Regions from separate parts of the Ruegeria sp. CDSB114 genome, predicted to be linked through region 1. Evidence: riboswitches for the same ligand, from Rfam matches in the RefSeq annotation. Region 1 holds a riboswitch; the other holds the start of a gene.

Region 1 (15,096 bases):
CCGCAAACGAGGCCAGCCGCCGAATTTCCGCCTGACCTTCGGGTGTGGTGATGTCGATGGCGACCGATTTCTTGTTGCGGTTGGCTGACATGAAATAGGCACTAAGATCCGATGGAACCCCGTCGGCATCAGCGACATAGGGTGGGCCCCACTGGCGCGTGTCGTCCCCTTTAGTGGCAGGGTTTTCGATCTTGATAACGCTGGCACCCAAATCGCCCAGCAACTGTGTGCAGGTCGGTCCGGCCAGAATGCGGGACAGGTCCAAAACCTTGACGCCCTTCAGCGGTCCTTCAGATCCGGCCATCATATCCTCCGCGATCAATCTCAGCAGCGATTACGGTGAACCTATCAGACTTGGTTGCCGCTTCCAGAGCATCCCTCAGTTCGGCGCGGGTGCGCACCGTGTGACCATTCCCGCCGAAGGCCCGGCCCATAGCTGCAAAGTCGTGGCGGTCGAAATCGACGCCTACGTTCCCCATTTGCCGCTGACGCTGTTTCAATTCGATCAGGGCAAGGCTGGCGTCGACGAACACCAGGAAAATCGGGTTACCACCCATCTCGGCAACGGTCGACAGTTCTCCGGCGACCATCAGGAACCCGGCATCACCGGAAAAGCTGATGACCGGACGCGTGGGTTCGGCCAGCTTCAGCCCGATGGCCATTGGCAGAGCGCAGCCCATGGTGCAGAGCGCCGAAGATTGGATCAGCCCGCGTTCTTCGGAACATCCCCACATCTGGCTGAGAAGGATGCGATGTGCGCCGCTGTCAGCGGTGGCCAATGTCTCGGCAGGAAGAACCGCGCGGGTTTCCGCAATTACCGCGGCGGGGCCCCATACGTCATCAGTAGGGAAGGCTCGCGCCAGGGCGGCCCGAACCTGTTCGGGTTCGCCGCCGGGCCAGGTGGCGCGGGCAGGGTTGCCCTTTGCAATGGCCTCGAGGGTCGCGCCGGTATCAGCCACCAGGTTCAACCCGGCCTGATGCATGTAGTGATCGTTCGGAACCGCCGAAATGTCGATGACGCGCTTTTCTTCGGGGTCCCATATCTCGCGCCAGCCTGGGCGCATTTCGATCGGGTCATAGCCCAGACACAACACCAGATCGGCCTGTTCAACCAGCGGCACCAGATGGGTGTCAGCCAGCGGCGACAGGCCCGCGCCGCCAAGGCACAGTGGATGATCCTCGGGAACCACGCCCTTGGCCTTGTAGGTTGTCACAAAAGGAATGCCAAAATGTTCAAGGAACGCCTGCACCAACTTGCGCGAGTCGTCATACAGAACATCCAGGCCGATAATCGCGATGGGCCGTTCGGCCTGTGCCACCCAGCGGCGGGCTTTTTCAACGCAATCCCCCTCGGGCGCGACGGCGGCAGGTTTGACAAGACGGCGGCGTTTGACATCGGTCACAGGCGCATCCGCAACCGAAATCGGCACGTCGATATGCACCGGTCCTGGGCGCGGCTGATTGGCCAGCGACACCGCTTTGTCTGCGATAATATCCGCGCCTTTGGCGGTCAGCATGAACGTCCCTTTGGTGATCGAGCGATAGACCCGTGCGTGATCCATGACCTGATGGGTGTATGTCAGCGCCTCATCTGCGTCGACACAGCCGGTCAGCACGATCATTGGCACCCGGTCCTGCAACGCATTGGCGACCACATTGATCCCGTTCATCGCGCCTGGACCGAGCGTGGCCACCAGAATGGCCGGGGCGCCGTCGCGGTGATGCACCGCCTCGGCCATAAAGCCGGCCGCGTTCTCGTGTTTGGTCAGGTGAAAGGTTATCCCCGCCTTTTCCAACGCATCCACTAGGGTCAGCACCTCGCCACCTGGCATGCCAAAAGCGTGACGGCAGCCAGCCTCATAAAGCCGTTGGGCCAGAATGTCCGCAGCGCGGGGCGACGAGTCCTGCATCAGTAAAGCTCCGAAAACTGTTTCAACGCAGATTGCGGAGGACAGACCCGGACGCAAGGCGCATCACGCCAGTGTGACTATTTGACAGCGGCTTCGGCCACGATCTGAAAGGTGTCATCCAATTCCTGGGCAATGTCCCTCAGGGGGTCTCCGCCCTCATAGATATAGGGCGCGAATACAAAGCTGGGCGTTTTATAGGACAGGGTGGCGGTGCCGTCTTCGTTTTCGGTCACGTAAAACCGGATCGGTGCTTCGATCATTGCGCGCACCGAGGTTTCCAGCACGCGCACCGCATAGTCATTGTTGAAGGCGCCGATCACCAGATTGCCTGGGATTGTAATTCCCCGCGCGGCGGCGGCTTTGGTGGGGCCGGCCTGCGTGACCACGATCAGACCGTTTGCTCTAACCGCCGATTTGGTGTCCGAGACCAATTCATCATAGTTCTTGCCCGTTGGATACACGGCCCATCCCGAGAGCGATTCCTCGGCCCAGGCGGGCAGGGCCAGCAGGGCGAAGACAGTCCAAAGCAGTTTCATCCAGAGGCCTCCTTTTAAAGTGTCTGCAGGAATCCTGCCAGAAATGCGGGGGCGTCGCACTCACAATCTTGTGCGCATTCGGGATTGCGCCGCGCCGCTTAAAGCCGCAGAAACGGGCGCAGGACGAAGGGGAAGGTCTGGATCGGATGCGCCTGATGATCTGCAAAACCTGTGGCACCGCACGCGATCGGGCGGCCGAGGTACAGGCTGTGCAGGACGCACTGAAAAGGGCTGGATTGACGGATCAGGTCGAAGTGAGCGAACACGCCTGTTTCAGCGGCTGCGCGGAACCCACGGCGCTGGCTATACAGGCGCAGGGGCGCGCATCTTATGTGTTTTCGGGTGTCGATGTGGTGGCGGATGCCGCGGATATCGCTGAAACTTGCCGTACTTACCTGAACAGCCCACAGGGCTGGATCGAAGACGCCCGACCCTGCGGGCGGCTTCGGATGTGTTTGCGTGCGCGTATTCCGGCGCTTTAGTCGACCTGAACCGTAACCGCAGCACGAACCGGCACGTTATCGACCGAAAGCGGGCTATGGCTGTTGGAATTCAGCGAAACCGAAACCTCGACCTCGCCTTTGGGCAACTGATCAATATGCATCCAACTGCCGTAAAGCCGGGCGAGCTTTTCTCCGTTGATGTAAACATGCGCGTGCCCTTCGCCTGCCATGTCAGCGGTAGATGCGTTCTGCGGTGCGAAGGTAAAGTTTTTTGGCATGACATGCAGGTTCCAGCCAGACATAGGATCCTGTGTCAGAGCGATGTCCAGTGTAGGTGCATCTGCGCCTGCCGGTAGGTTCAGGGCCGTGGAATGATCGTGGGCCATGGTCTCAGTGTGTGAGGCTCCGTGAAGAGACGGATCAGAATGGTCGTGGCCATCAAATGTGACGCCATTTGCAGCAGCGATTACAAATCCTGCACCGCCGCCAAAGACCAGACCGATCACGAATAGAGCAAGTGAACGGGTCATTGTATTTCCTTGAAAACATAGGGAAACGCGCCAAGTTTACACCCGGCGCGTTCAATCGAAGTGCGATCAGGCCGTTGCTTCGGAAGGTTGCGCTTCTTTCTGCCAGAAATAGCCAGCGAACGAGCCAACCAGAACCCATGCAACCAGACCGATTCCAAAAGCTCGTGCCGCGAACAACGCGCCAATTTCAGTCGGCACAGGGCCGGTGAAAACATCGGGCTCGGGTGCACCAATAAGATGTGGCACCAACAGAAGTACCGCGGCGATCACATAGCTGATCAGGTTACCTCCAAAGGCGATCAACCACATGGCGACAAGGGCTGCTGCAACTGTTGCGAACCACCAGACCTGACGTGCATAGACATCGGCTGCCGCGACACCCGGCACTTCGGGCGCCAGGGTGAAACCTGGTGCAAGGTGGAAGGCGATAAATCCGGCCAACCCCCAAAGGACGCCGGTCCGGCCATCAATCTGATGTCCTTGACCTTCGGCTACCGACATCAGCGCAACCATCACCAACGCATAGCCGGTATAGGTCAGCATGGTAAAGATGACACTCAGCGCATCACGCGTCAGTTCAGAGAACATGCGCGGCAGTTCGGGATGAGCCGATACGGTCTCGGCCCCGAAATGCACCAGCTCTCCGGATTCATAAAGCTCGGCATGCAACAATACTGGTTGCACAAATACCAACTGCAGCAAGGCGGCAATCAGCCCCGCTGCAGCACCAGCGAACAACGCGCTGGTCAATATACGACTGAACACGGTCTTAGTGGCAGGGGAAGCCGGTCGCGTGACGCACGTCATGCGCTGCATCATGCAGGGCCGCTGCCTGAACGTGACCGGTCAGCGTGATGAGGCCCAGACCCAGAACCACTGCAAACATGACCGGAACAAAGCCTGTACGCGCGGCGGATGCTGTTTTCGTTTGTGTTGCCATTTTGTATTCTCCTCTGCCGCCGCACCCGACGGCCGGTGTTTCGTTTTTGCGCCTGGCAGGTCTCCTGGCTTGCGGGTCGATGCCTCTGTTCGCCTTCCCCCCGGAGAACCGGGAGTGGCTGGTTGAACAGGGGCTCTCCGCTTACAGTCGCGGGGGCGGCTTTGGAGTTGACCACCGAGGCAGTCGCACCAAATTCCCTCTTAGCATCCGGATTTCTCCGGCAGGACCAGACACCCCCATTTAGCCGCTATAGCTGTGGCGGTGCAATCATCATTTGCGACGTATTGTGTCAGATTATGCGCTTTTTCAGCAAATAAATATCCATGATCCAACCATGGTCGGCACGGGCATGGGCGCGACGGTCCAGAATCTGCTGCGCAACCTCGGCCAAAGGGCCTTTGATCAGGATTTCCTCTTTCATGCCGACATATGCGCCCCACCAAATGTCCAAGTCTTCCATGTCCAGGTTTTGGAAGGAACATTCGCCATCCAGCATCACCGCCACGTTTTCTGCGGTTTCCGGCCATCCTTCGTCCCGGATGCGACGACCAGTTGTTACGATATAGGGCGCGCCCAGTTCGTTGATCGGAATCGCATGGGCCGCCGTCAGCGCTTGCAGCGCGGTTATGCCGGGAATCACCCGTGTTTCTGGCTGAGGGGTCAAACGTGCCGCGATTCGCAGCGAACTGTCATACAGCGACGGATCCCCCCAGATCAGCAGCGCCACATGGCGGGCCTTCGGGTGGGCTGCGATGGCTTCGTGCCAGCGCAATGCAATCGCGTCGTGCCATTCGTCCACTCCGCGTAAATAGCCATCATCGGCACGGCGTTTGGGAATGTCGAAATACGCGATTTGCGGAGGGGTATCCGCGACCTGAGCGATGATCTGCTCGCGCAGCCCTGCCAGATCGGCCTTGTTTTCGCCCTTGCGGGGGATCAGGATCAGGTTCGCCGAACGGATCGCCTGCGCCCCTTGAAATGTCACATGATCCGGGTTGCCGGTGCCAATACCGATCAGCGTCAGGTCAATCATTTTCGAACTCTGCCAGAGGTCCATACAGGATCAGGGCCGGGGCGGTGCCGATCTCGGTTTCCAACTGCTGCGACAAGGCACCGATGGTCGAGCGTTGCAGCTTTTGTTCGGGGGTCGAGACGGATTCGGCCATTAATGCAGGCGTGTCCAACGGCAGGCCGTGGGAATGCAGGGCGCCAACCAAAAGGGGAAAGGTGCGCTTGCCCATAAACACGACGGTCGTAGCCTGTGGATCAGCCAGTGCTGCCAGGTTCAGATCTTCGGGCAGTTTGCCGCTGACATCGTGGCCGGTGACGAACTGGACACGCCGCGCGGTCAGTCGCCGGGTCAGCGGAATGCCCGCCGCTGCCGCCGCCGCTACCGCCGAGGGGATGCCGGGGATGATTTCATAGTCGATCCCGGCCTCTTGCAGGGCCACCAGTTCTTCTTCAAGCCGGCCGAACATCCCGCCATCACCGGATTTCAACCGCACAACATGCTGACCGGTTTGTGCATATTCGACCAACAAGCGGCTGACGTGATCCTGCTTGGGCGAGGGGCGCCCGGCGCGTTTGCCGACACCAACCAGATCGGCATCCTCACGCGCGTGGCTCAGGATCGGGCCGCTGCTGAGGTCGTCAAACAGCACCGCATCAGCTTTCTGCATCCTGTCTACCGCCTTCAGCGTCAGCAATTCCGGGTCGCCGGGGCCTGAACCGATGAAGGACACAAAACCACTCATGCCGAGGCCTCGGCGATCAGATGAAAGAATGTCCCGGTGACATTGTCTCGCACCGATCCGGTTTGCGGGCCTTCCGCGCCTTCGGCGTCGAACACGCGCGCGAGCGGGGCGTCAGGCTGTTCGATGATCGAGGAATAGTGGAACTCATGCCCGCGTAGCGCTGTGCCTTCGGCAAATCCGGCCATTGGGGCCAGTAATTCCGCCTTGCGATAACCCAAGTTGAACTTGCGCTTTTCATAGGAGGTCACAAGGCCCAGAAGGCCCGCCATTTCGTGCCGGGCACCCTCTTTGTCGATCAACGCCTGGCCCAGCGCCATGTAGCCCCCGCATTCGCCATGCACAGGTCTTGTCTCGGCATGTTTGCGCAGCCCAGTCTGGAAGGTGTTGGCGGCGGCCAATGTGCCTGCGTGCAACTCGGGATACCCACCCGGCAGCCAGACCAGATCGGCATCCGGGGCAGGGGCTTCATTCGCCAGTGGTGAAAACGGTAGGATTTCTGCACCCGCCGTGCGCCAGCCTTCCAGCAAATGCGGATAGGTGAACGAAAACGCAGCATCCCGGGCCAGTGCGATCCGCTGCGCCGGAGGGCGGGGCAGCACGGCTGACGATGGCCTATTTGGGCTTGAGGAAGCCGCCCGCTTGATCGCCTCCAGATCGACATGTTCACGCAGGAACGCAGCATAGCCGACAATGGCGCTTTCCAGATCGGGATGTTCCACTGCCTGGATCAAACCTAAGTGCCGCTCGGGAAGTGTCAGGTCTCCGCGTCGTGGCAGAACGCCCAGAACCGGCAGGCCTGCACGTTCCATACCCAACCGGGTCAGACGCTCGTGGCGCGGGCTGGCGCAGCGGTTCAAAATTACCCCGGCAAAGGGCAGGTCGAGATTGTACATCCGAAACCCCAGCGCCGTGGCTGCAGCTGATTGCGCCTGACCGCCGACATCCAGAACCAACACCACAGGCCAGCCCATACGCTGTGCGGTTTCCGCGCTAGATCCATGGCCAATCTCACCGGGTTTGGCGACACCGTCGAACAAACCCATCGATCCTTCGGCTACGACGATATCCGCGCCGTCAGCCTGTGCCGATATTGCGTTCAGCAGAGGATCGCCCATCGCCCAGCTGTCCAGATTGAACGAGGCGCGCCCAGCCGCCGCCCGATGAAAGGCCGGGTCGATATAGTCAGGGCCGCTTTTGAAAGGTTGAACGGTCAGGCCATCCTCGGCCAGCGCACGCAGCAGGCCCAGCATCACGGTGGTCTTGCCAGTCCCCGAAGACGGTGCCGAAATCAGAATACCCGGAGGGTTAGTCATCACCATGGCTCCAGCTTGACCAAGGGCTGTCCGCGCTTTGCGGGCGATACCGGCGGTCGTAATCCTTTGAATACAGGCAGCTTTCGTCAAACCCTTCACCAGCGAGTGCTGGACCCACCATGATCAGCGCTGTGCGTGAGATGCTCTCGTCCAGCGCGTCTTTCAGCGTCGCCAGCGTCGCACGGATGATCCGCTCGTCGGGCCAGCTGGCACGATAGACCACGGCCACCGGGCATTCGGCGCCATAGGCCGGGGTCAGATCGGCGATCACAGTGTCCAGATTGCCGATCGACAGGTGGATGGCCAGCGTCGCCCCGGTACGGGCAAAATTCGCCAACGTCTCGCCCTCGGGCATCGACGATGCGCGTCCCGGTGTCCGGGTCAGGACCACTGATTGCGCAAGTCCGGGCAGGGTCAGTTCCGTGCCCAGTGATGCGGCCGCAGCGGCAAAAGACGGCACGCCGGGGGTCACGCTGACCGGGATGCCCAGCTCTTTCAGGCGGCGGATCTGCTCGCCCATCGCGGACCAGACCGACAGGTCGCCGGAATGCAGTCGCGCAACATCCAGACCGGCCTGATGTGCGGTCTCGATCTCGGCCATGATTTGATCCAGATCCATCGCCGCCGTGTTCACGATCTTGGCGTCGTCGGGGCAATGGCCCAGAATTTCCTCTGGCACCAGCGAACCCGCATACAGGCAGACCGGGCAAGCGGCGATGATATCGCGCCCCCGCAGGGTCAGCAGGTCGGCGGCGCCCGGTCCGGCGCCAATGAAATGAACGGTCATGTCTGTCCTCCGATGGCGATGGCGCAGGTGGCCAGCCGGTCGTCTGAAATCTGTCGGGGTGAGATCAGCCGCGCACCAGTTCCGGCGGCGGCAAGGGCGGATGCTTCGGCGACGCTGCCGGTGCCATAGGTGGCGCGGCTGCGGGTCGAGCAGGTGAGGGTGCGCTGCCCGGCCAGATCGGCGGGGGGAATGAAATGCAAGGGCAGGGCAATGGCCGAGGCAAAATCTGTTAGTGCGGCGTGGCCTTCCTTGTCGGCTACCGTGGCAAGCGCGTCCACAGCGTGACCGGCACTCGCCTGATCATAGGCGGCGCGCAGGCTGTTCAGCGTAGCGGCCGAGGAAAAACCGATGCCTGCGACGATCATAGCGTGACGCTCCATTGCACCACCGGATAGGCCGATTTCCAACCGCGCCGCGGCCCCAGGGCTGAAGCCTGTGCCAGTTCGACCCGTAGCAGCTCACCGCCCAGCCTATCCTGCCACTGCGCTAGTAGAGCTTCGCTTTCCAAAGTCACCGCGTTGGCCACCAGCCGCGTGCCGGAGGGCAGGGTTGTATGCAGCCATTGCAGCAGCTCACTGCTCAGCCCGCCGCCAATGAAAACCACATCGGGCAGGGGCAGGCCGTCCAGCGCATCCGGGGCGGTGCCATGCACCACCTGCAGCCGGTCCTGACCCAAAGCGTCGGCATTGCGGCGAATACGCTCGGCGCGGTCTTCGCGGGGTTCGACCGTCGTGGCGCTGAGCGTTGGATCACACATTAGCCATTCGATGCTGATTGACCCGGTGCCGCCGCCAATGTCCCACAGATGCTCGTCCCGCTGCGGGGCCAGCGCCGAAAGGGTCAGCGCACGGATAGGGCGTTTGGTGATCTGGCCGTCGGTCTCAAAAATCTCATCCGGTTTGCCAGAGGCGCGCGGAAAGGCCTGCCCGCCGCCAGCAACCTCGAGCCCGACGCAGACCGGGTGATCGAACCCACCCAACAGCGCCTCAGTCAGCGAGACACTGCGCGCCCGTTCGCGCGGGCCACCCAGGGCCTCCATCACATGTAGGTGTGTGTCGGCAAAGCCGGTGTCAGTCAGATAGGTGGCAAGTTCCGTCACGGCCTTACCATCGCGCAGCAGCAGAATCGCGCGCAGGCCGGGGGCCAGATGCGGGCGCAGCCGGGTCAGCGGGGCCGCGTGCAGACCAAATGTCTGCGTGCTTTCCAGCGGCCAGCCCAACCGCGCAGCGGCCAGCGAAAACGTCGATTGGCCGGGCAGGGCGGTCCATTCCCCGGCCTCGAAATTCCGTGCGATCACGGATCCGGCACCGAACCAGAACGGATCGCCCGAGGCCAGAACCACGGTTGATCGCCCGCGAAAACCGGTCAGGATCGGCAGCCCATCGGCAAAGGGCACGGGCCATTCCACCTGCTGGGCCCCGAAATCGGGAACCAAGGACAGGTGTCGCGGTGGCCCCATGATGATTTCGGCGCGTTCCAGCACTTGACGGCTTGCGGGGGGCAAGCCATCCAGTCCATCTTCGCCCAAACCCAAAACGGTCAGCCACGGAGCTTCAGACATGTCCAACCTCCTGATATTGGGCGGCACGACCGAGGCCAACGCGCTGGCAAAAGCCATCGCGGATCTGGGTATTCCCGCGACCTATACCTATGCCGGGCGTGTCGACAATCCGCGCCCGCAACCTCTGCCGGTACGTGTTGGCGGGTTCGGTGGGGCCGAAGGGCTGGTGAAATATATCCATGACCACAGCATAAGCCACGTGATCGACGCGACCCACCCTTTTGCCGCCGGGATGAGCCGTAACGCGATTGAGGCCTGCCATGCGGCGCAGATTCCACTTGTTGCGCTGACACGGCCCGAATGGGCACCGCAGCCCGGTGACACCTGGCTGCGCGTCCCGGATATCGCCGCAGCGGTGGCCGCTTTGTCCGGTAATCCGCAGCGCGTGTTTCTTGCGGTCGGGCGCATGCATCTCGAAGATTTCGTCAGCCAGCCCCAGCACCATTACCTGTTGCGGCTGGTGGATGAACCCGATGTCCTGCCCTTGCCGAATTGCGAGGTTGTCGTGGCGCGCGGACCCTTTGCCGAGGCTGATGACCGGGCGTTGATGCAGCGCCACGGCACGCAGCTGGTGGTATCCAAGAACGCGGGCGGCGCCGGCGCGCGCGCCAAGCTGGACGCCGCGCGGGCTCTGGACATACCGGTGTTGATGATCGACCGTCCAGCCCTGCCGCAGCGGCTGGAACTGTCGAGCGTTCCGCAGGTTCTGGACTGGCTGGCTCATTCCGGGGTGAACCTCGGCGTATAGACGATCGGGTCACCGGCGCGTTCTATCACGCGGGTCAGCGATGAGCCGACGATGACAACGGTCTGCATATCGGCCATATCAGGCGTGGCCTCGACCAAGGTTGAAATCCGGATTACCTCATCCGCCCGGCTGACAGCGCGGGCGAACAGGATCAGCCGCTCGGGTTCACATTCTTCGCGCAGGATTTCCAGCGTTTTGACAAAGCCTTCGGGGCGGGATTTCGAGCGGGGGTTGTAAAACGCCATCGCGAAATCCGCTTGCGCGGCCAGACGCAGGCGCTTCTCAATCAGAGGCCAAGGTTTGAGGTTGTCACTCAGGTTGATGGTGCAGAAATCATGCCCAAGCGGGGCACCAGCGCGGGCGGAGGCCGCAAGCATCGCGGTGATCCCGGGCAGCACCTCAACCGGTAGGTCGCGCCATTCACGGGGGCCGTTTTCCAGCGCTTCGAACACCGCTGCTGCCATGGCAAATACGCCCGGATCGCCCGAGGATACGACCACTACGCGCTTACCTTCGGCCGCCATTTGCAACGCATGCTGCGAACGGTCGATCTCAACCCGGTTGTCGCTGGCATGCAGCGTCAGGCCGGGGCGTTCGGCGATGCGCGCGACGTAAGGAATGTAGCCGACGACATCCGTCGCCTCAGCCAGCGCAGCGGTCACTTCGGGCGTCACCAGAGCCTCGTTTCCTGGCCCGAGTCCTGCAATCTTGACCCAGCCGCTCATGGCCGCCGCCCTTGTCCGTGAACGATGATGATCGAGAAATACGGGGTGATCCCCTCGTAATTTTCCGACAATTTGCACACGCGTTGATTAGGCATCTGAGCGTATTCCACGATCCAAGCACGGTCATACAAACCGGCCGTCTTCAAGGCCCGCTTCACTTTGTCGATATTGCGCCCGATCTTCATCACCACCAGCGCGTCGGTTTGCGCCATCCGATGTGCAAGATCATCCTCGGGCAATGTGCCGACCAGAACGGTCAATACGTCGTCTCCCCAGGTGATGGGGTCGCCGGTTGCGGTCCACGCGCCGGACATACCGGTGATCGCAGGCACGACTTCAACTTCAGATTCGCCGCGTAATCGATTGTAAAGATGCATGAATGATCCGTAGAAGAACGGATCACCCTCGCACAGGACCACCACGTCTTCGCCCTGATCCGACAGTGTCTTCAGATGCGCGGCACAATCTTCATAAAACGCCGAGAGCAGCTCATTGTACCGCGGATCACTCAATGGAATTTCTGTGGTCACGGGGTATTCCATCGGGAATTCCACCGCGCCTTCTGGGATCATGCCATTGACGATCTTGCGGGCCTGACCACTGCGACCCGGTTTGCGGAAAAAGGCCACGTGGCGGGCAGTGCGTAGTAGGCGGTCGGCCCTGACGCTCATCAGGTCCGGATCGCCGGGGCCGAGGCCGACACCGTATATCTTGCCCGCGTTCATTCGGCGCGGCTCGCGATGGCGTTGACCGCGGCGACCGTGATGGCGCTGCCACCAAGGCGACCCTTGACGATGCAGGAAGGCACAGGCTGCGCCTCCCACAGAGCGTCTTTAGATTCGACCGCACCGACAAAGCCCACCGGGCAGCCGATGATGGCCGCAGGGCGCGGGCAGTCGGGGTCTTCCAGCATGTTCAGCAGGTGGAACAGGGCGGTGGGCGCATTACCGATGGCCACCACGGCACCTTGCAGATGCGGGCGCCACAACTCCAGCGCAGCGGCGGACCGGGTGTTGCTCATCTCGGCAGCCAGCGGACGCACACGTTCGTCGTGCAGGGTGCAGATCACCTCGTTATCGGCGGGCAGGCGGAACCGGGTCACACCCTCGCTGACCATGCGGGCGTCGCACAGGATCGGTGCGCCGTCTTCCAACGCGGCACGGGCCGAGGTCACAAAACCGGGTGAGAAATGCACGAACTCTTCCAGCCCCACCATACCTGCCGCGTGGATCATCCGGACGGCGACCTGTTCCTCATCGGCGTCGAACCGTGCCAGATCGGCCTCGGACCGGATGGTGGCAAAGCTTTGTTTGTAGATCGCGGCGCCGTCGGTTTCGTATTCATAGGGCATCAGGTGAAGTCCATGGTCATAAGTGTTTCGGGGCTTAACCCGCGCAGGTTTGGCTCATCTCCCGCGCGGCCTTGTTTGACAAGATCAAATCGACCATCGTGGCCGACCAGGGTGACATCAGCTGGTCCCATGCGCGCGCATCCTTTGGCACAGCCCGAGACATGCAAGTGGCCGGGAATACGCGAGGCAAGCGCGCGGGCGATATCGCGGGTCTCCACCTGCGCCTGCGGGCAGAGCGGGGCGCCGGGGCAGGCGTCAGTGGTCATCAGCGGGTCGGTGCCATCGGTGACGAACGCTCGGGCGGGTATCGCCGCCCCGCCTTCCATCAGGAACAGCCGCCAAGGGGTGACCCGCAGCGCAGAGGCACCGCAGGTCTCAATCAGCCCCGCAAGCCCGCGCGCTGGCAACTGACCGAACGCGGCTCCGTAAAGCGCACCCAGTTCCACGATGCCCGGCTCAGGCAGAACGCCAACATCACCCGGTGCGCTGCCTTGGCATTCTGACGGCAAATCCTGTGACGCAACCACGCGGGCCATGCGCCGGGCCTCGGGAGTGTGGTGACCCGCGAACCATTCGGCCAGCGCGATCAGGTGGTCGATGGCGATTTGTTCGGTCACGCGACGCCCTGTTTCGGCCCCATCAGCGCGTAGGATCAGCCCCTCGGGGCCTGTCTCCAGCCGGATATCCGCGGAATCCCCGACCAACAGGCGATTTGGTCCGGTGTCGATGGCAAACCCAAACTTGGCTGGTAGCGACGGCAATTCACCCAACCGGTCGGTCAGTTCCTGCGTCAGTCGTGCGGTAAGATCGCCGGATTGGTAGAGCGGCGTCACCAGAATATTGCGCCGCACCTCGATACCCGGTTCCGCATCCAAAAGGTTCAGCGCAGCGAGTTCTTCTAGCAAAGGTTGGTGATCGGCCTCGGCCACACCGCGCAGTTGCAGATTGGCGCGGTTGGTCAGATCGATGGTGCCATTGCCGAACCGGTCGGCCAGGTCGCACAGGCCCAAAACCTGCGCTGCCTCAAGGCGCGCCAGCCGCGGCCGAACCCGCACGACCAGCCCGTCCCCCGACATCATCGGGCGATGGGCGCCGGGGCACCAGCCCTGAACGATCGGTGCACTCATCCCAACCCCTCCAGATCGGCTCGGATCGAGTTTCGGCGCGTGTTCCACAGGCCAGCCTCGAGCAGCGCACGGAACCGATCCTGCATGGCCTGATGCGCCTGTGGGTTCTTCTCTTGCAGAAAGGCATCAACCTCGGCGTTACCCAGTGTGGCATCGTGGTAGATGTCAAACAGATGCGGTGCAACGGTTCCCGACAGATGGGCAAAGCTTGCCATATGATCCAGCGTTGCCGCGATCTCGGCGGCGCCGCGGAATCCGTGCCGTTGCATTCCTGCGATCCAGTCAGGATTAGCCGCGCGCGCGTGGACAACGCGGCTGATTTCCTCAGACAGGGTTCGGGCGCGGGGGGTGTCTGGGTTGGTATTGTCCAGATGGTACAGCTGCGCAGTACCGCCAGTGACTTTCTTGGCGGCGGCAAAACCGGCCTCATGGGTGGCATAGTCATTGGCCAACAGCAGATCGGTTTCGGTCAGGTCCTGAAGGTGAACAAAGCTGTCGGCAAGGGCAACGCGTTGGGTAATACCATCGACATCCCGTGCAATTTGCTCGCCCTCAAGCGCAAAGGAACTGGCATCCAGCCAAGCCTGACCGGCCTGTGCCCGCGCTTCGTCCGTATAGATTTCGGATAGCTGCGTCATGTTCAGGCCATAGCTGCCGGGGGCGGGGCCATAGACACGGGCGGCGGGTGCCTGCCCGGCATATGGGTTCCAGTCTGCTGCCTCGTCCCGTTCACACAATGCTCGCACTGCCTGGCCATACAGCGCAGAAAGCGTCGGGAATACATCGCGGAACAGGCCCGAGACACGCAAGGTCACGTCTAGCCGTGGACGGCTGAGATCAGTGATTGGCAGCACCTCGATACCGGAAACCCGCTCCGACCCCTTGTCCCAAACCGGTTTCACACCCAGCAGGTGAAGCGCCATGGCGAATTCTTCACCCGCAGTGCGCATCGTGGCCGAGCCCCAGAGGTCGACAATCAGCCCCTTGGGGTAATCGCCTTCTTCCTGCAGATGCCGCCGCACTAGTTCCTCGGCCAGTTTGACACCTTGGGTATAGGCCGCGCGTGTTGGAACCGAACGCGGATCGGTGGTGTAAAGATTTCGCCCTGTCGGCAGCACGTCCGAGCGCCCGCGATAGGGTGAGCCAGACGGGCCAGCCTCGATCCGTTTCCCGGCCAGTGCGTCCAAAAGTGATTGACGTTCCGCATGCGCCGAAGGCGTGGCATCAAAATTGCCGGTCACTTCGGGGACGCGGCCAAAGACGTGCAAGCCGTCGCCGAACTGGCTTTCTTTGATGTCGCAGACAAATCGGTCGATACGGGTGATCGCTTCGGCGGTACAGGTTGCCTGATTCAGACCCAGATCGCTTTCC
Region 2 (15,096 bases), on a different contig from region 1:
TTGTTTGCGGCCTGCGGGGTTACCAGCAGCAGCGGGGTGTGGTTCCAGTAGGCGGTTTTGACGGCAGTAACAAAGTTGGTGATCCCGGGTCCGTTCTGCGCGATCATCATCGACATTTTGCCGGTGGCGCGTGTGTACCCGTCAGCCATCATCCCACCCGAGCCTTCGTGTGCGCAATCCCAGAACGTAATGCCAGCTTTTCCAAAAATATCCGAGATCGGCATCATCGCCGAACCGATGATCCCAAACGCATGCTCGATCCCGTGCATCTGCAGAACTTTAACAAAGGCCTCTTCGGTGGTCATTTTCATCTGATTTGTCTCCGCGGATTTGTGGATGAAGCCGGACGATCAGCCCAGCCTTTGGGTACGGTTGTGGCCCAAGGGACGGAATGGCGTTAGGTCCAAAACGAAATGCGGATTAGGTCCAGACGCGGGCTACTGCGTTTGGATGGCATCCGCGATCAGCTTCACGCCCGGAGCGATGCGGTCGGGCGCGATGGATGAGTATCCGAGCCGGTAGAAGTTCTGTGGCCTATCCGGCCCAGCGAAAAACGGTGCACCAGGCTCGATGTGAACGCTTTGGTTTTGCAGGCTGCGCGCCAGCTGGGACATGTCGACATGTTCAGGGGCGGACATCCACATCGAAGATCCGCCCATCACACCGCGCCCCGCCACCGACAGCCCGTATTCGTCGATAGCCTTGTCCATTGCATCCCGCCGCTTGGACAGCTCTTTGGACATGCGCCGGATCTGTGCATCGTAATGTCCCAGAGACAGAAAATACGCTGCCGTGCGCTGAATGTGGCCCGGCGGGTGGCGCAGCACCAAAGAGCGCAGCGCGCGCGCCTCGCGGATAAATGGCTCGGATCCAACCATGTAACCAAGGCGCAATCCAGGGAACAGCGATTTTGAGAAGCTGCCCACATAGATGACACGTCCATCCCGGTCCATGGATTTCAGCGCGGGTGAGGGCGCCCCCAGAAACGCCATTTCGAATTCATAGTCATCCTCGACCACCATTGCGTCCAGATCCCGGGCACGGTCCAAAAGTTGGCGGCGACGGGTGATCGGCATGGTTGCGGTTGTCGGGCTCTGATGGCTGGGCGTGGTGAAGATGACATCCGTTTCATCGGGCAGCGCCTCGGGTGGCAGGCCATCCTTGTCCACGCCAATGGGTACGACCGCGCAGTCCCAATGGTTCAACAGGCTGCGCAGCGCATAGTAACAGGGGTCTTCGATGACGGCGGTGTGATTGTGAGTCAGCAGAATGCGCGACGCCAGCCAAAGTGCGTTCTGCGCCCCCAGTGTGATCAATATTTCTTCGGGGCGTGCCGAGATTCCACGGCGGGGCAGAGTGTGGCGGGCGATGAACTCGATCAGCAACGGATCGTCCTGATCGACATAGTCGCGGGTCAGCGATTCGAAATCCTTGTGCCCCAATGCCCGCACTGCACATAGCCGCCAGTTGGCATGATCGAACAGGGTTCGGTCCGCCTGACCATAGATAAAAGGATAGGTATAGTCCCGCCAATTCCAGGGCTTGGGCAACACATCCGAATCTACAAACCGGCGGGCCAGCGCCTTGTCCCAATCCACGGTCTCAGTGCCCCGTTGGATGGGCGTGTATTTAGGCGGTACTGGCGCATTTTCCGACACATAATACCCAGATCGGCCCCGGGCGGTCAGGTAGTCATTGGCCAACAGCTCGGTATAAGCCAATGTCACGGTGATCCGGCTGACACCCAGATGCGAGGCCAGTTTACGCGACGAGGGCAGCTTTTCTCCGACATGGAACCGGCCTGACAGGATGCCTTCTGCAATCATCTGCTGAATCTGGGCCTGCAAGGTGCCTTGCCCATTCAGCTCTAGAAAGAACGTATCTACTGAAATCCCCATAAGACCTTATAGAGTGGCCTTATTGATTGAGCAATCTGGACTCACTCTCTTTTCACGAATTCTGATCAGAATTTGTTGACGGTAGCTTTCAATATCTCTATATAACTAGAAAACTAGTTTACTGGAGTTGTGGATATGTGGGAAACCGCTGCAGCAGGATTTTCGGCGATGGGGTCAGAGGCGCGACTGAAAGTCCTCAAGACACTCGTTCGCGCCGGAGAGACCGGGCTCACCGTAGGTGAAATCCAGGAGAGAACCGGCATTGCCCCGTCGACGCTGGCCCATCACCTCCGGTTTCTTGCGGCCGGTGATGTTGTCGAACAGGAAAAGATCGGGCGCACCACGATCAACCGTGCCCGGTATGACCATCTCAGAAACCTCGCGCAGTTCATTCTGTCGGAATGTTGTGCGGACGAAACTGGAAAGGCGGCAAACGATGGCTGACCTTACTCAGAGCCCTCGGGCCCCGTTCAAAACCGTCTTCGACCTGATCAAAACCCCATGGGCGGTGATCGTCGCCATTCTGATCGCGGTGGCGATACTCGACCCAGGCAATCTAACGGAGGTGATAACATTTGCCGGCAAGGCACTGGCCCATACCGGCCAATATATTCTGTTTGCTGTGCTGCTGTTGTCATACCTCAAGGCCACCGGTGCCGAAGTCATGGTGGCCCGAGCCTTTGAAGGCCGCGAAACGCGGATGATCCTTTTGGCTGCCCTGTTTGGCGGGTTGGCCCCATTCTGTTCCTGTGAGGTCATCCCGTTCATTGCTGGTTTACTGGCGCTTGGGGCGCCACTGTCTGCGGTTATGGCGTTCTGGCTCAGCTCTCCGCTGATCGACCCGCCGACGCTATTGATTACGGCTGGCGCATTGGGATGGCCCTTTGCTATCGGAAAAGCCGTAGCCGCAGTGGCACTTGGCCTGTTTGGCGGTTTCGTCGTGCGCACCATGACGCGCAGTGGTGTGTTGACCCAACCTTTGCGGAACTACCAACCAACTGGATGCGGCAGTTGTGGACCTAAGCAAGAGGACAAACCGGTCTGGAAATTCTGGCATGACCCTGCGCGCCGGAATAGATTTCGTAGCGAGTTCTTTCGAAACGGCCTGTTCTTGTTGAAATGGCTGGCGCTTGCCTATGTTCTCGAGGCGTTGCTGATCAATTATGTACCCGCTGATCTGATCGCACGCGCGGTCGGAGGAGACGGCGTGTTGCCCATAATCATCGCGGCACTTGTTGGGATGCCAGCCTATCTGAACTCATACGTCGCGCCGCCGCTATTGGCAGGTCTGATGGAGCAGGGGATGAGCGCCGGGGCCGCAATGTCCTTTATGATCGCGGGTGCGGTTAGCTCGATCCCGGCCATGGCAGCGGTATGGTCGCTGGTCAGGCCGAAAGTGTTTGCGACCTATCTGGGCCTGGGGATAGTCGGCGCAGTGATCGCAGGGATCATCTTTCAGATGATCTGAAGGAAAAACCGCCCGGTGTGGACACCGGGCGGTTTTGCTTTGTCAGCTTGCTTCGCAATAACGCGGAAGTTTGAAGCGATACCTTGGTTCGCCACTTTCCACATAGACCCGCTTTTCGACACAGGCGCTTTGGCCAACGGTCTGGGAAATCGGGGCCTCGGTCGAAGTGATCGACGTCGCGGACCCGTCGGGTAAACGTACCGAGGCAATCACCCCGTTCTTGAGGTCGCCGTTGATAGCGGTGGCGGACAGAACCGGGACGGTCATGAAGGCTTCGTGTTCATGCGTGCCGTCGTCGTTCAGCAACAGCAGGGCTGCGGCAACCGCGATAACGCCTACGACACCGAACACGAGCAGGCCCCAGGTTCTTAGGAAGGCATAGATTGTCACGGCGCGGTGTGGGCCAAAAATGGCAGACAATATGTTCAGCATCAGAGTCTCGTCAAAAAAGCCCCGGCCAGTTTGACCGGGGCTGTCTGCGTATCAGAAACGCGGATCGCTTTCGTCTTCATCCTCGGCCTCGCCTTTGGGCAAGTTGAAGAAACTGTCGGCGTCGATGATCGGCTCTTCTTTCTCTTCGGGGGAGTCATCAGACAACGAGAAGGTCTCGAGACCCTCGATCGCCGTTGGAATTTTGGGCGCTGCGTCCATTTCCAGCGACTGCTCGGTCGAAACCAGCTTGCGGCGCTCATCATCGCTCATGACGCCACCTTCAGCGGCTTTCTTGGCGGCGGCTTTTTGCACGATTGCGTCCAGCTCGGACTGTTTACACAAGCCCAGAGCGACGGGGTCAATCGGTTGCATGTTCGAGATGTTCCAGTGCGTCCGCTCGCGGATCGACTGAATGGTCGGCTTGGTGGTGCCGACCAGCTTGGCAATCTGACCGTCGCTGAGTTCGGGGTGGAACTTGACCAGCCACAGGATCGAGTTCGGACGGTCCTGACGCTTGGACAGCGGGGTATAGCGCGGGCCACGACGTTTTTCCTCGCCACTGGCAGCGGGGTTGAACTTGAGCTTCAGCTTGTGCAGTGGGTTGCCCTGCGCCACGTCAATCTCTTCCTGCGTAAGCTGGTTGTTGGCGATCGGGTCGAACCCTTTGACGCCAGCGGCCACATCGCCATCGGCGATGCCCTGCACTTCCAACTCGTGCATTCCTACGAAATCCGCGATCTGCTTGAAGCTGATCGTTGTGTTGTCTACTAGCCATACGGCTGTTGCCTTGGCCATAAGCGGTTTTGCCATCAGCCCGTCTCCTATGCATACATCTTTCCCGTCGCCGGAATTCGGCGGCCCCGTGATCTTGGGGCAGGTTTCCGTTGTCGGGGAACTTGGGCTGTATATAGTCGCGGCAGGGCAAGAAGGGAAGAGGCGAATGCGCTGGCTGGTTCTATGGGTTTTTAGTGCAATGACGGCGCTGGCCGAGGGTGAAAAACCGGGCGCGTTCGACTACTACGTCCTGGCACTTAGCTGGTCGCCGAACTGGTGCGCGCGCGAAGGCGACGCGCGTGGGTCCGATCAATGCGATGTGCGGCATGATCACGGCTGGATTCTACACGGGCTTTGGCCGCAATTCCATCAGGGCTGGCCATCTTATTGCCGCACGGCCGAGGCCTCGCCGACGCGGACTATGACCCGTGAAATGGAAGATATTCAAGGCAGTTCCGGCCTTGCCTGGCATCAATGGAAGAAGCACGGCACCTGCTCGGGCCTAAGCGCTTCGGACTATTACACCTTGTCGCGGCAGGCCTATGGGTCGGTCGAGCGTCCAAAGGTGTTCCGCCAGTTGGACACATCTGTAAAACTGCCCGCATCTGTCGTGGAAGAAGCGTTTCTAAAGGTCAATCCGGGGCTGGAGCGCGACATGATCACCGTCACCTGCAAACAAGGCTATATCGAAGAGGTGCGCCTGTGCCTGTCCCGCGATCTTGAACCGGTGCCTTGTGGCCGGGATGTGATCAAGGACTGCGCGGCCAAAGACGCGCTTTTTGATCCGATTCGTTAGGGTTTGCGGTAAAGGCGAGATGGTGGGTAATCGCAACTTCTACGTTGTAGCCACCGCATCCTGTTCAATAGCCAGATCGTGCCGAGGCTAAGGCCTACCTTGCTATTCCAAAGTCCTCAGGGCCACTGCGATACCATAAAGCTAGTCGGAATTGCGTTTCGGGTTTACTTCGGAATGGAACGCGCGCATGTTTCCCTTTTGGCGTGCGGCTGCCCGCCAGAGTTTCTTTCGCGCATCGCCCGGCTCTAGATGCGCGTATTCACCGCCGGAAAACTTGGGCCAGTCCAGAGCCAGTCCAAGTTTAACCAATTCTGCGGCGACATCAGTACCATCTGGAAGCGTGCACTTGGCGACGATCCGATCGTAGGAAACCTCTTCTTTGATTTCGGCTGTGATCACCATGCCTTTGCACATCTTGATCAGCGCAAACTTGGATTTCTTGCCCCAGGGATGCTCAAGCTCGGGCGCATCGATTCCGGCAACCCTGACCTTGGTGCCGCTTATCACGATCGTGTCGCCGTCGATTACGTGGCACTTGCCTTTGAGAGTCCGTGTGGTTGGATAAGCCGAGGGCGGCTGCTTTGACGGAACCGGTCGTGCTCTGGTGATCGCCGGTCTTTTAGTTGGCTGGAAGGGCACCACCCTGGATCGTTTGCGCGATGATCCGAACAGGGTCCTCAATATATAACTCAACATATGAAAAACGCATTCTAAATCTGCTTAATCGATGCGTAGAATGTTAGGCTGGATACAGTATTTGTGTAAACTTGATATTTGAATTCGACCAAGTGTCGAAGCTCAACTACAACTCCTTCCGCGCCCTCAGCGCCGCCGTAATCGTCCCGTCATCCAGGTAGTCCAACTCGCCGCCAATCGGCACGCCCTGCGCCAGCGAGGTCAGGCGCACCTGCCCGTCCAGTTGATCGGCTATATAGTGCGCGGTGGTCTGGCCATCGACAGTGGCGTTCAGCGCCAGAATGACTTCGGTGATCCCCTCGGCTGTGACCCGATCCTTGAGGCGAGGAATGCGCAGCTCATCCGGGCCGACTCCATCTAATGCCGACAAGGTGCCACCCAGAACATGATAGCGGCCTTTGAAAACTGCGGCGCGTTCCATAGCCCAAAGGTCGGCGACGTCTTCGACGACGCACAGCTCTCCGGTCGCGCGGACTTCGCTATCGCAGATGTCGCAGATATCCGAGGTGCCTACATTGCCGCAATTCAGGCACTCACGGGCAGTGATGGCAACCTGTTGCATTGCGTCCGCAAGCGGTGTCAGCAGAAGGGCGCGTTTGCGGATCAAATGCAGCACTGCGCGACGGGCCGAACGTGGGCCGAGGCCTGGCAGTTTGGCCATCAGGTCGATCAGATTGTCGATATCGCTGTTCGAACTCACCGCGCTTGCTCCTGCATAAGGGCCGGGCAGTTGGGCCCGGCCGGTATTTCGTCAGGAGTGCCTATCAGAACGGCAGCTTGATGTCTGCGGGCAGGCCCATGCCTTCGGTCAGCTTAGCCATCTCAGCCTGCGACCGTTCAGCGGCCTTGGCCTGAGCATCTTTGATGGCGGCCAGGATCAGGTCTTCGACCACTTCCTTGTCGTCGCCGTTAAAGATTGACGGGTCGATATCGAGACCTTTCAGCTCTCCCTTGGCCGTGGCTGTTGCCTTGACCAGCCCTGCACCGGATTCGCCGACAACCATGATGGTATTCAGCTCTTCCTGCATATCCGTCATCTTGGTCTGTAGATCCTGTGCGGATTTCATCATCTTGGCCATGTCACCCAGGCCGCCGAGTCCTTTGAGCATCGGTATTCTCCTAATATCCGGTTTGACGCCTAAATACGGGCGCGGTCGGCGCGGCACAAGGGCCGAGCTGGCTCCCGCCCGTCGTCAAGACCTTTCCTCTCGTTGGGCCCGGCAGCGCGGGCAAGCCCGCGCTGCCGGGCCCAAGGCCGCTCAGGGGTATCGGCGTCAGCCGATGGCCCGCGGCGGGCGCGGGAGGTTTCCAGTTGGGTAAGATGGGACGGTTTCAGTCTTCCTCGAACGGGTCCCATTCGTCTTCGACCTCGGGCAGCGCCTCGGTTTCCACTTTGGCGGCACGTTCTTCCGGTGTTTCAATCCGCTTGATGCGTGCCTTCGGAAATTGCATGAGCACCGCCTGAACCAACGGGTGTTTCTCAGCCTCTGCTTTCAACGCCAGCTCGGCGGCGTCTCGAATCTCGGCGATGGTCGCAACCTCACCATCGGCCACAATCGACACAGCCCAGCGGTTGCCAGTCCATCGTTGCAGCGACGAACCCAGTCTCGCTGCCAGATCTGTGGGTGCGTTCTGTGTCGGGGTGAATTCGATCCGCCCCGGTTGGTAAGAAACCAGCCGCACCCCGTTTTCGACCTCGACCAGAAGTTTCACATCCCGATTGGTGCGGATCAATTCAACCACGTGGTCAAAACTCGGATACCGTGCCAGCGCCGATTGGATATCATGGGCCAGAGCGGCCGACGGCGCGCCGGCGGGGCTGCTGGTTGCGGACACGTAAGAAGATGATGCCGCTGGTACCGGAGCCTGAGAGGGCACGGCCATACCACCGCCCGGACCACCATTCGGAGGCGGTGGCGGGTTGTCCTGCAGGCGCTTGATCAGCTCTTCGGGGCTGGGCAAGTCGGCAACATGGGTCAGGCGGATAACGGCCATTTCAGCAGCCATCATGGCATTTGGCGCGGCCGATACCTCTTCCAGCGCTTTCAGCAACATCTGCCACATCCGGGTCAAAACGCGCATTGGCAGGGCCTCGGCCATTTGCTGACCACGAGCACGTTCATCAGGGGAAACCGTCGGGTCCTCGGCTGCGTCTGGCGTGATCTTCACAACCGAAACCCAGTGCGTGATTTCGGCCAGATCGCGCAGCACGGATAGCGGATCGGCCCCTTCGGCATATTGCCCGCCCAATTCAGTCAGCGCGCTTGCTGCATCCCCTCGCAGGATCATTTCCATCAAGTCCAATACCCGGCCCCGGTCGGCCAGACCCAGCATCGCGCGCACCTGATCGGCGCTGGTTTCACCGGCCCCATGGCTGATTGCCTGATCCAGCAGCGATGTTGCGTCGCGCGCCGACCCCTCGGCCGCGCGGGTGATCAGCGCCAGGGCATCATCCGCGATCTGTGCATTCTCAGCCGCTGCGATCTTATTGAGCAGGCCAATCATGTCCTCGGGTTCGATCCGGCGCAGGTCAAATCGTTGGCACCGCGACAGAACAGTCACCGGGACTTTGCGGATTTCGGTCGTGGCAAAGATGAACTTCACATGCGCAGGAGGTTCTTCCAACGTCTTGAGCAGCGCGTTGAATGCGCTGGTCGAAAGCATGTGAACCTCGTCGATAATGTAGATCTTATAGCGCGCACTGGCGGCGCGGTATCGGACCGAGTCGATGATTTCGCGGATATCATTCACGCCGGTTCGGCTGGCGGCGTCCATTTCCATCACGTCGACATGGCGACCTTCCATGATGGCGACGCAATGTTCGCACTGGCCGCAAGGCTCGGTCGTGGGCTTGCCTTCGCCATCGGGGCCAATGCAGTTCATGCCCTTGGCGATGATCCGGGCCGTGGTTGTCTTACCGGTGCCGCGGATGCCAGTCATGATGAAGGCTTGTGCAATCCGGTCGGCCTCGAACGCGTTTTTCAGCGTGCGCACCATTGCGTTCTGACCGACGAGGTCAGCAAAAGTTTCCGGGCGGTATTTCCGCGCGAGAACCTGATAGGCGGGGCTGGGCGTGTCGGTCATGTCTGCTCTGTTGGATTCGTGTCAGGTTTGCAGCGTAGAGACCCCCGCCGTCCGCGTCCACCGCGCGCGAAAAGGAATTTCGTTTTGGCAAGTTGCATCAGAGCCGGTAAATCATGAGGGGCTTTAGCCCCATGTGGTGATGCAGGAAAAGGAGCTGTGTTGGAGAGTTTTGCAATTCACCCTCTTGGATTGGGCAAAGGGCAGATCGCTCTGTGCCCACTGCCGGGTGTCACGGGCGATTATGCTGGGGATTTCGCAGTAATCCGGGATTGGGCGCCGGACCTGGTCATCTCGATGATTACTCTGGATGAGTTCCAGCATTCTGGCGGGCTGTCATTCGAGGCGGACCTGCAGTGCGAACGGATTGCCTGGGTCCACCTTCCAATCCGCGATTTCGGCGCCCCCACGCCTGAGGTTGAGGCGCTTTGGCCGCAAGCCAGCGCCGCCGCCCAACATGTCCTTGCCAGTGGCGGCAAGGTGCTGGTGCATTGCCGCGGTGGGTGCGGACGCTCGGGGATGGTTGTGATGCGGCTAATGGTGGAATGCGGCGAAGCGCCTGACCAAGCGCTTCGGCGGTTGCGTGCAGTGCGGCCCTGCGTGGTGGAAACCGAAGCGCAAAAGGACTGGGCCGGGTTGCCGGCCCGAACCCTTCCCTGAATCAGGCAGACACTTGATACGGAATACTGTCGCTGCGCGGCGGCAGGGTCGATACGTCGAGCATCGCACAGGGTGGTTCTGACAGAAAACCAGCGGATTTCTGGATGAACTCCGGCCCGAACATCATGTCGCCATAGGCGTCCAGCTTTTCTGTCGGCGTGTCTGTGCTGGTGCCGCAATAGACCCTGATCTGTTCTGATTGGGCCCGAAAACGGGCCGTGCAGCCTTCGGTGCAATGGGTCAGATCGCTGGTACCTTCGACCTCGAATGTTTTGGATGTCGCAGGCCTTGCCGTCGCCATCGCCTCGGCCATGGCGCGTGCCATTCGGGCAAGGGCGGGGCAGGGTTTCCCGGTCCTCTGACAGACGGTTGCGGTGAATTCGTGTGTTTTTGTCTTCCAGATCATAATGCGCCCTCCGCGCGCAGGACGGAGGGTGAGGATCAGGTGTGACAGCGCGCTGACGACCTGCCCGGACACCCCGCCCGAGTTTCGGTTTCGATACGATGGCAGGTCTCCTGACTTGCGGGTCGTCGCTTTGCCGACCTTCCCAGCCCTGGGGCCAGTGGTATTTCGGCATTGCTCACCGCTTACAGTTGCGGGGGCAGTCGCGGAGTTGGCCCTTTCCGGCATCGCCGGGGCAGACCGCACCGTGTTCCCTTTTCATCCCGCCCCAATTCCGGGGCAAGAACCATCACCACATCGCTAGCGGCTATGCAGACCCCGAGTCAAGCCACCTGTTGGGGTTCAAACCGGACGTTTGGTCATCTTGATGAAATCTTGACTCTGGTGGCCGAAATCGGGCCGATTGTTGAGTGAACCGAGTAGTTCAGAATTTGTCGGAAGCGCCATGCTTGATACCACGCCCTGCGTCCAGACTAAGGACTTTGACTTTGCCTCATGCTCTGCCAGCCTGTCGGCACGGCTGTATCTGCCTGCATCCGAGTCGAAGATCGCCGTGGTGATTCACAGCGCAACTGCAGTGCCGCGCGAATATTACCAGCATTTTGCCCGTTGGCTGGCCGCCGAACAGGGTATTGCCTGTCTGACCTATGACTACAGCGATTTCGGGCATTCGCTGCGCTACAAAATCAAAACCTCCGAGGTGACCATGGCGGATTGGGCCTTGGTCGACATGCCCGCCGCACGGGCTGAGATGCGCAGGCGGTTCCCGGACGCTTTGCAGTGGAGCATCGGTCATTCCCTTGGCGGCTTGCTGGGGCCGGTGCAGCCAGACATTGATCAGATCGACCGGATGATCTGTGTATGTTCGGGGCTGGTTACTCTGTCCGACCATCCCTGGCCCTATCGCGGGCTGGCGTGGTTGTTTTGGCACGGCCACGGGCGTCTGGCAGTGAATGCACTGGGGTATCTGCCGGGCAAAGCTGTGGGGATCGGTGCCGATTTGCCGGGCCCGGTCTATTGGCAATGGCGCAGCTGGTGCACGGCGCCGCAGAATTATGTGCCGCAGATCGGTGACGCTCTGCCCGAAGCGAGATGGGCGCAATCGAATACGCCGGTGGACCTGTTCGCCTTCGAGGACGACCAGATGGTGCCGCCAGACGCAGTCTGGCGGCTTGCCGATCTGTATGGGCCGAAGGCGCGGCGACATCTGCTGTCTCCGAATGAATTCGGAGCGCCTGAGATCGGTCATATTGGCGCTTTTGCCCGCAGAAACCGGGCGGTTTGGCCCCGGTTGATTGCCTGAAAACGAGGCGCCTTTTTGTCACGCTTAGTGTCTGCTGCGGGACTTTTTGTCGTGCATGACGGATCGCACCATTTTGCCAAAGGCTTTGTCACGTGCCCGTGACTGCGCGAGGGTCTCGGAATTCCTCTGATCTTCGCGCCGAAGCTTGTGCCAGCGCGCCAGCCGGTCGGGCTCAATCACGCCATTGGCAATCGCCTCCTGCACAGCACAACCGGGTTCGGCCTGGTGCTGGCAATCTGAGAACCGGCACCTTGCAGCCAATTCCAGAAGGTCGGAGAAAACCTCATCCACGCCGTCTTGGGCATCCATCAAACGCAGGGCGCGCATTCCTGGCGTATCAATCAGCCACCCCCCGTTTCGCATCGGGTGAAGCGCACGATGGGTCGTGGTGTGGCGACCCCGTGCGTCATCCTCGCGGATCCCCGCCGTTGTCCCGGCCTGACCAGTCATGGCGTTCGCCAATGTGGTTTTGCCGACACCGGATGAGCCGACCAAAGCAGCAGTTTGCCCGGCAGGGCACCAGGACAGGATCGGATCAATCTCTGACGCCTCCAGCGCGTTGACGGTTAGAACGGTCAGAAACCGAGCCAGCGAACTGGCCTGACTGGCATAGCTCTCTGGGTCAGGGCAGCTGTCGGCCTTGGTCAGGACAACAACCGGATAGCATCCGGCCTGATGCGCCAGTGCCAGATAACGTTCAAGCCGGGCCAGATTGAAATCGGCATTGCAGGAACTGACGATATACAGCACGTCCACATTCGCCGCGATCAGCTGAACCTGCGCACCGGTGCCTGCGGCCCGGCGTTGCAAGAGGCTTTTGCGCTCCAAAAGATGCCGAATGCGGTTTTGATCATCCGCAAGGACCCAATCGCCAACCGCAAATTCGCCGGTTGATCGGTCAGGGGTCAGATCAGATGTGCCGCCAAGCGCATTCAGGCCGATCAGGCGATCACGATGGACGGCGTTGATGCGATGCGGTGTGCAGGTAGGGTTCACAGCATGTTGGGCTGCAAAATGAGAGGACCATCCCAGGTCCGAAAGTGTTTTGGACATTGTTCTGCCTGTGTTCAGATACAGGAAACCATCAGGGTGGCAGGCGCGCACCCATCGGTAACGTGTTCAGGCAAGAGCGGGGGTTAGTCCCGGAAACGCTCTGCCCGAAGGGTCATTGCTACAATCATAAAGTCCCTCCTGCGGCAGTCGTTGCGCGTAAGTGAGAGGTTGGACATCGACCCAAGCGGGGCTCGTTGTGGCTGCTTCCTTCCGGATCTGACCAGGTTGGCGAGGCGCTCGCCCGCGCCAACCTCTCGAGGGTGGATATAGGCAGTTGGCCGGAAAAACACAACCCGTCAGAAGGTCAGAAGAATCCGTAAAAAGCCATTTTCGTCGGTTCCAAGGACTTGTGGATCAAATTCCTGAATGTCCTGCAGATGTCGGTGGGCATTTGGACCGGTGCGTAAGATCGCCTGCGTACCCGTGTTACTGGTGATTCTGAAGGGTTCCTGGGCCTCTTCCAGCGGATCGCTGACCAAGGTGCCTGACAGATAATCCAACAGGGCATGCTGGACCGGCAGGATGGGCAAGTCGATACGTTGCGCATTACCCGCAAATGGGAAATGCCCGCCCCCGCTGGCGCGATAATTGTTAAGCGCGACGGCAAATTGCTGATCCGGTGCAATGGGGGTGGCACCGACCAGAACCTCTGAAACACGCCGGTTTTCGGCATTGATCAAGGTGCCCATATCGTCGAAACGCGGAGGTTGTGTCAGATCAATTCTGCAGGACAGCCCGTATAGCACATCAAAGTTGTGACCCACCCGATTTTCGCAAATAAGTTCGGATGCAGATCCGGTCGAAATCTGGTTGAAAACAGCTGCGGACATCTCAAGCCAGTCCACGATTTGGTCACCGGATACAATGACACCCTGCAATTCGTTTGGAAAAACATGCAGGTCAACCACGTTACGCAGGAATATCTCGCCAGGCTTAACATCCGTATAGAATCGCGGCCCGGCCCGACCGCCGAATTTCGAAGGTGAAACCGCCGATAAAATCGGAATATCTGCCAGGTCGGTATCGGACATACACAGACGTAACGCGGCAGCCTGGGCGGCGGCGACCAGCCTCAGCCCACGGTCCTCGGCGCAAAAGCTGAAATAGCTGTGCAGATGGTGCGGGGTGCGGCCGACCGGCTGGCCCGCTCGCCTGCGGGTTTCGGCATGACCAGAGGAAAACAGATGCAACAATTCCGGATCTTCGGGCGCCAGTGATACCATTTCGTCGGGACGCCCCGCAGATATCGGTCGTAGCGCCGCCCGGGCTTCGCCAACGGTCCAGCCGCCGCGCTCTGCCGAGTGAAGTTTCAGGTCGATCACCCCCAGATGTGATCCGGCCGTTCCGGGTAAGACAACTGGTTTGCCATGCACCAGAGTGTTTTCAGAGCCGGCCTTGACGGGATAGGTCAAATGGGAATGACCAGCAATTATTGCGTCGATACCTTCGATTTCGGCCAGCGGAATAATCGCGTTTTCCATATTCCGTTGTGACCTGTCCGGTCCGAAACCGGTATGGGCCAGCGCGATGATCAGGTCGCAATTTTCGTCTTTGAGCTTTCTGACTTTGTTTGCCGCACAAGTCAGGATGTCCTGAGTGGTAAGGGTGTCGTGCAGCTTGTGCGCCTCCCATTGCGCTGTCTGAGGGGGAAGGACCGAAAATACACCAATCTTCAGGGCCATAGGTGTCGGCGCGCCAGGGATCTCTTTGTGCAAAATGACATGATCTTGCCAGATCTGTGGCCCATTCGTGCGCAAGGCATTGCTGCTGAGCACAGGGCAGGGGGCGTCAGAGATAACGTGCTGTAAGAATTGAAGCCCAAATCCGAAGTCGTGATTTCCCAGGCCAATCGCGTCATATCCCAGGCTGCCGAAGGCCTGCATCAGGATGTGCGGCGCATTGGCGGGATCGGCAGCCCAATCCCCCAACGGTGTACCCTGCAGAGCGTCTCCGTTGTCGAAGAGCAAGACGATATCTCCGTCTGCCTCAGCCTCGTTCCGCGCCTGCCGGATCAGGCTGGCCGTTCGGGTCAATCCGATCGTAGGTTCGTCTTGATCCGCGTAATAATCAAAACTGCACAGGTTCATGTGCAGATCGGTGGTCGCCAAAATCCGGATACCTACAGACTGATCAGACAAATGCGAAATTGTTTTCAATACTCTACTTTTGGCAGTTTTATGAATAACAACTTCAACAAAAAGCATAGTAAGTGCAAATTTTTTTATGCACTTGCGGTAATTTGACAGGATCGCCTCGGTTTTCGGTCGTGGAATTGTCGTTGCAACACCGAAGCTGTCATGGCAGCCCTGTGCAGGCGAACCAGAGGAATTTAAATGAAGAACGCGGAACAGGTAACGTTTGGTGGATCAGGGCTGGATCGTGCCGCACATCTTCGTGGAGACGTCGACGCGATGGCAGCAGCGCGAGCACATCCGAAAGCGAAATGCCTGTTGCTGTGGCGCGGAAAGCTGCTGGTTCAAGGAGAGGCCCTTGATCAACTCTGCTTGTTACCTGTCTTGCACGAGCTGATTG

The links. A riboswitch is a leader RNA that binds a small molecule or an ion and turns the genes downstream of it on or off. The one in region 1 is predicted to bind cobalamin.
Region 2: another riboswitch for cobalamin. It lies ahead of AC2FIP_RS13725 (hypothetical protein); the one in region 1 lies ahead of AC2FIP_RS00270 (CbtB domain-containing protein).

The regions. Positions count from the first base shown of each region.
Region 1 covers NZ_JBXWOT010000001.1:51,726-66,821, forward strand. The annotation lists gene AC2FIP_RS00240 (CaiB/BaiF CoA transferase family protein) at 1-304, opposite strand, end outside; gene AC2FIP_RS00245 (thiamine pyrophosphate-binding protein) at 291-1,910, opposite strand; gene AC2FIP_RS00250 (DUF302 domain-containing protein) at 1,988-2,446, opposite strand; gene AC2FIP_RS00255 (DUF1636 family protein) at 2,602-2,928, shown strand; gene AC2FIP_RS00260 (hypothetical protein) at 2,925-3,419, opposite strand; gene AC2FIP_RS00265 (CbtA family protein) at 3,486-4,184, opposite strand; gene AC2FIP_RS00270 (CbtB domain-containing protein) at 4,189-4,359, opposite strand; cobalamin riboswitch at 4,397-4,605, opposite strand; gene cobF (precorrin-6A synthase (deacetylating)) at 4,649-5,392, opposite strand; gene cobA (uroporphyrinogen-III C-methyltransferase) at 5,385-6,113, opposite strand; gene AC2FIP_RS00285 (cobyrinic acid a,c-diamide synthase CobB) at 6,110-7,432, opposite strand; gene cobM (precorrin-4 C(11)-methyltransferase) at 7,419-8,213, opposite strand; gene AC2FIP_RS00295 (cobalamin biosynthesis protein) at 8,210-8,578, opposite strand; gene cbiE (precorrin-6y C5,15-methyltransferase (decarboxylating) subunit CbiE) at 8,575-9,774, opposite strand; gene AC2FIP_RS00305 (cobalt-precorrin-6A reductase) at 9,773-10,522, shown strand; gene cobJ (precorrin-3B C(17)-methyltransferase) at 10,495-11,247, opposite strand; gene AC2FIP_RS00315 (precorrin-2 C(20)-methyltransferase) at 11,244-11,972, opposite strand; gene AC2FIP_RS00320 (precorrin-8X methylmutase) at 11,969-12,598, opposite strand; gene AC2FIP_RS00325 (ferredoxin-like domain-containing protein) at 12,598-13,725, opposite strand; gene cobN (cobaltochelatase subunit CobN) at 13,722-15,096, opposite strand, start outside.
Region 2 covers NZ_JBXWOT010000005.1:128,733-143,828, forward strand. The annotation lists gene xsc (sulfoacetaldehyde acetyltransferase) at 1-311, opposite strand, end outside; gene pdxR (MocR-like pyridoxine biosynthesis transcription factor PdxR) at 438-1,898, opposite strand; gene AC2FIP_RS13675 (ArsR/SmtB family transcription factor) at 2,034-2,342, shown strand; gene AC2FIP_RS13680 (permease) at 2,335-3,366, shown strand; gene AC2FIP_RS13685 (hypothetical protein) at 3,409-3,798, opposite strand; gene AC2FIP_RS13690 (DUF1013 domain-containing protein) at 3,850-4,608, opposite strand; gene AC2FIP_RS13695 (ribonuclease T2 family protein) at 4,739-5,368, shown strand; gene AC2FIP_RS13700 (thermonuclease family protein) at 5,510-6,049, opposite strand; gene recR (recombination mediator RecR) at 6,171-6,764, opposite strand; gene AC2FIP_RS13710 (YbaB/EbfC family nucleoid-associated protein) at 6,829-7,173, opposite strand; gene AC2FIP_RS13715 (DNA polymerase III subunit gamma/tau) at 7,397-9,148, opposite strand; gene AC2FIP_RS13720 (protein-tyrosine phosphatase family protein) at 9,305-9,805, shown strand; gene AC2FIP_RS13725 (hypothetical protein) at 9,807-10,211, opposite strand; cobalamin riboswitch at 10,295-10,514, opposite strand; gene AC2FIP_RS13730 (alpha/beta hydrolase family protein) at 10,654-11,511, shown strand; gene rsgA (ribosome small subunit-dependent GTPase A) at 11,536-12,564, opposite strand; RNA gene ffs (signal recognition particle sRNA small type) at 12,723-12,821, opposite strand; gene AC2FIP_RS13745 (5'-nucleotidase C-terminal domain-containing protein) at 12,861-14,720, opposite strand; gene nudC (NAD(+) diphosphatase) at 14,898-15,096, shown strand, end outside.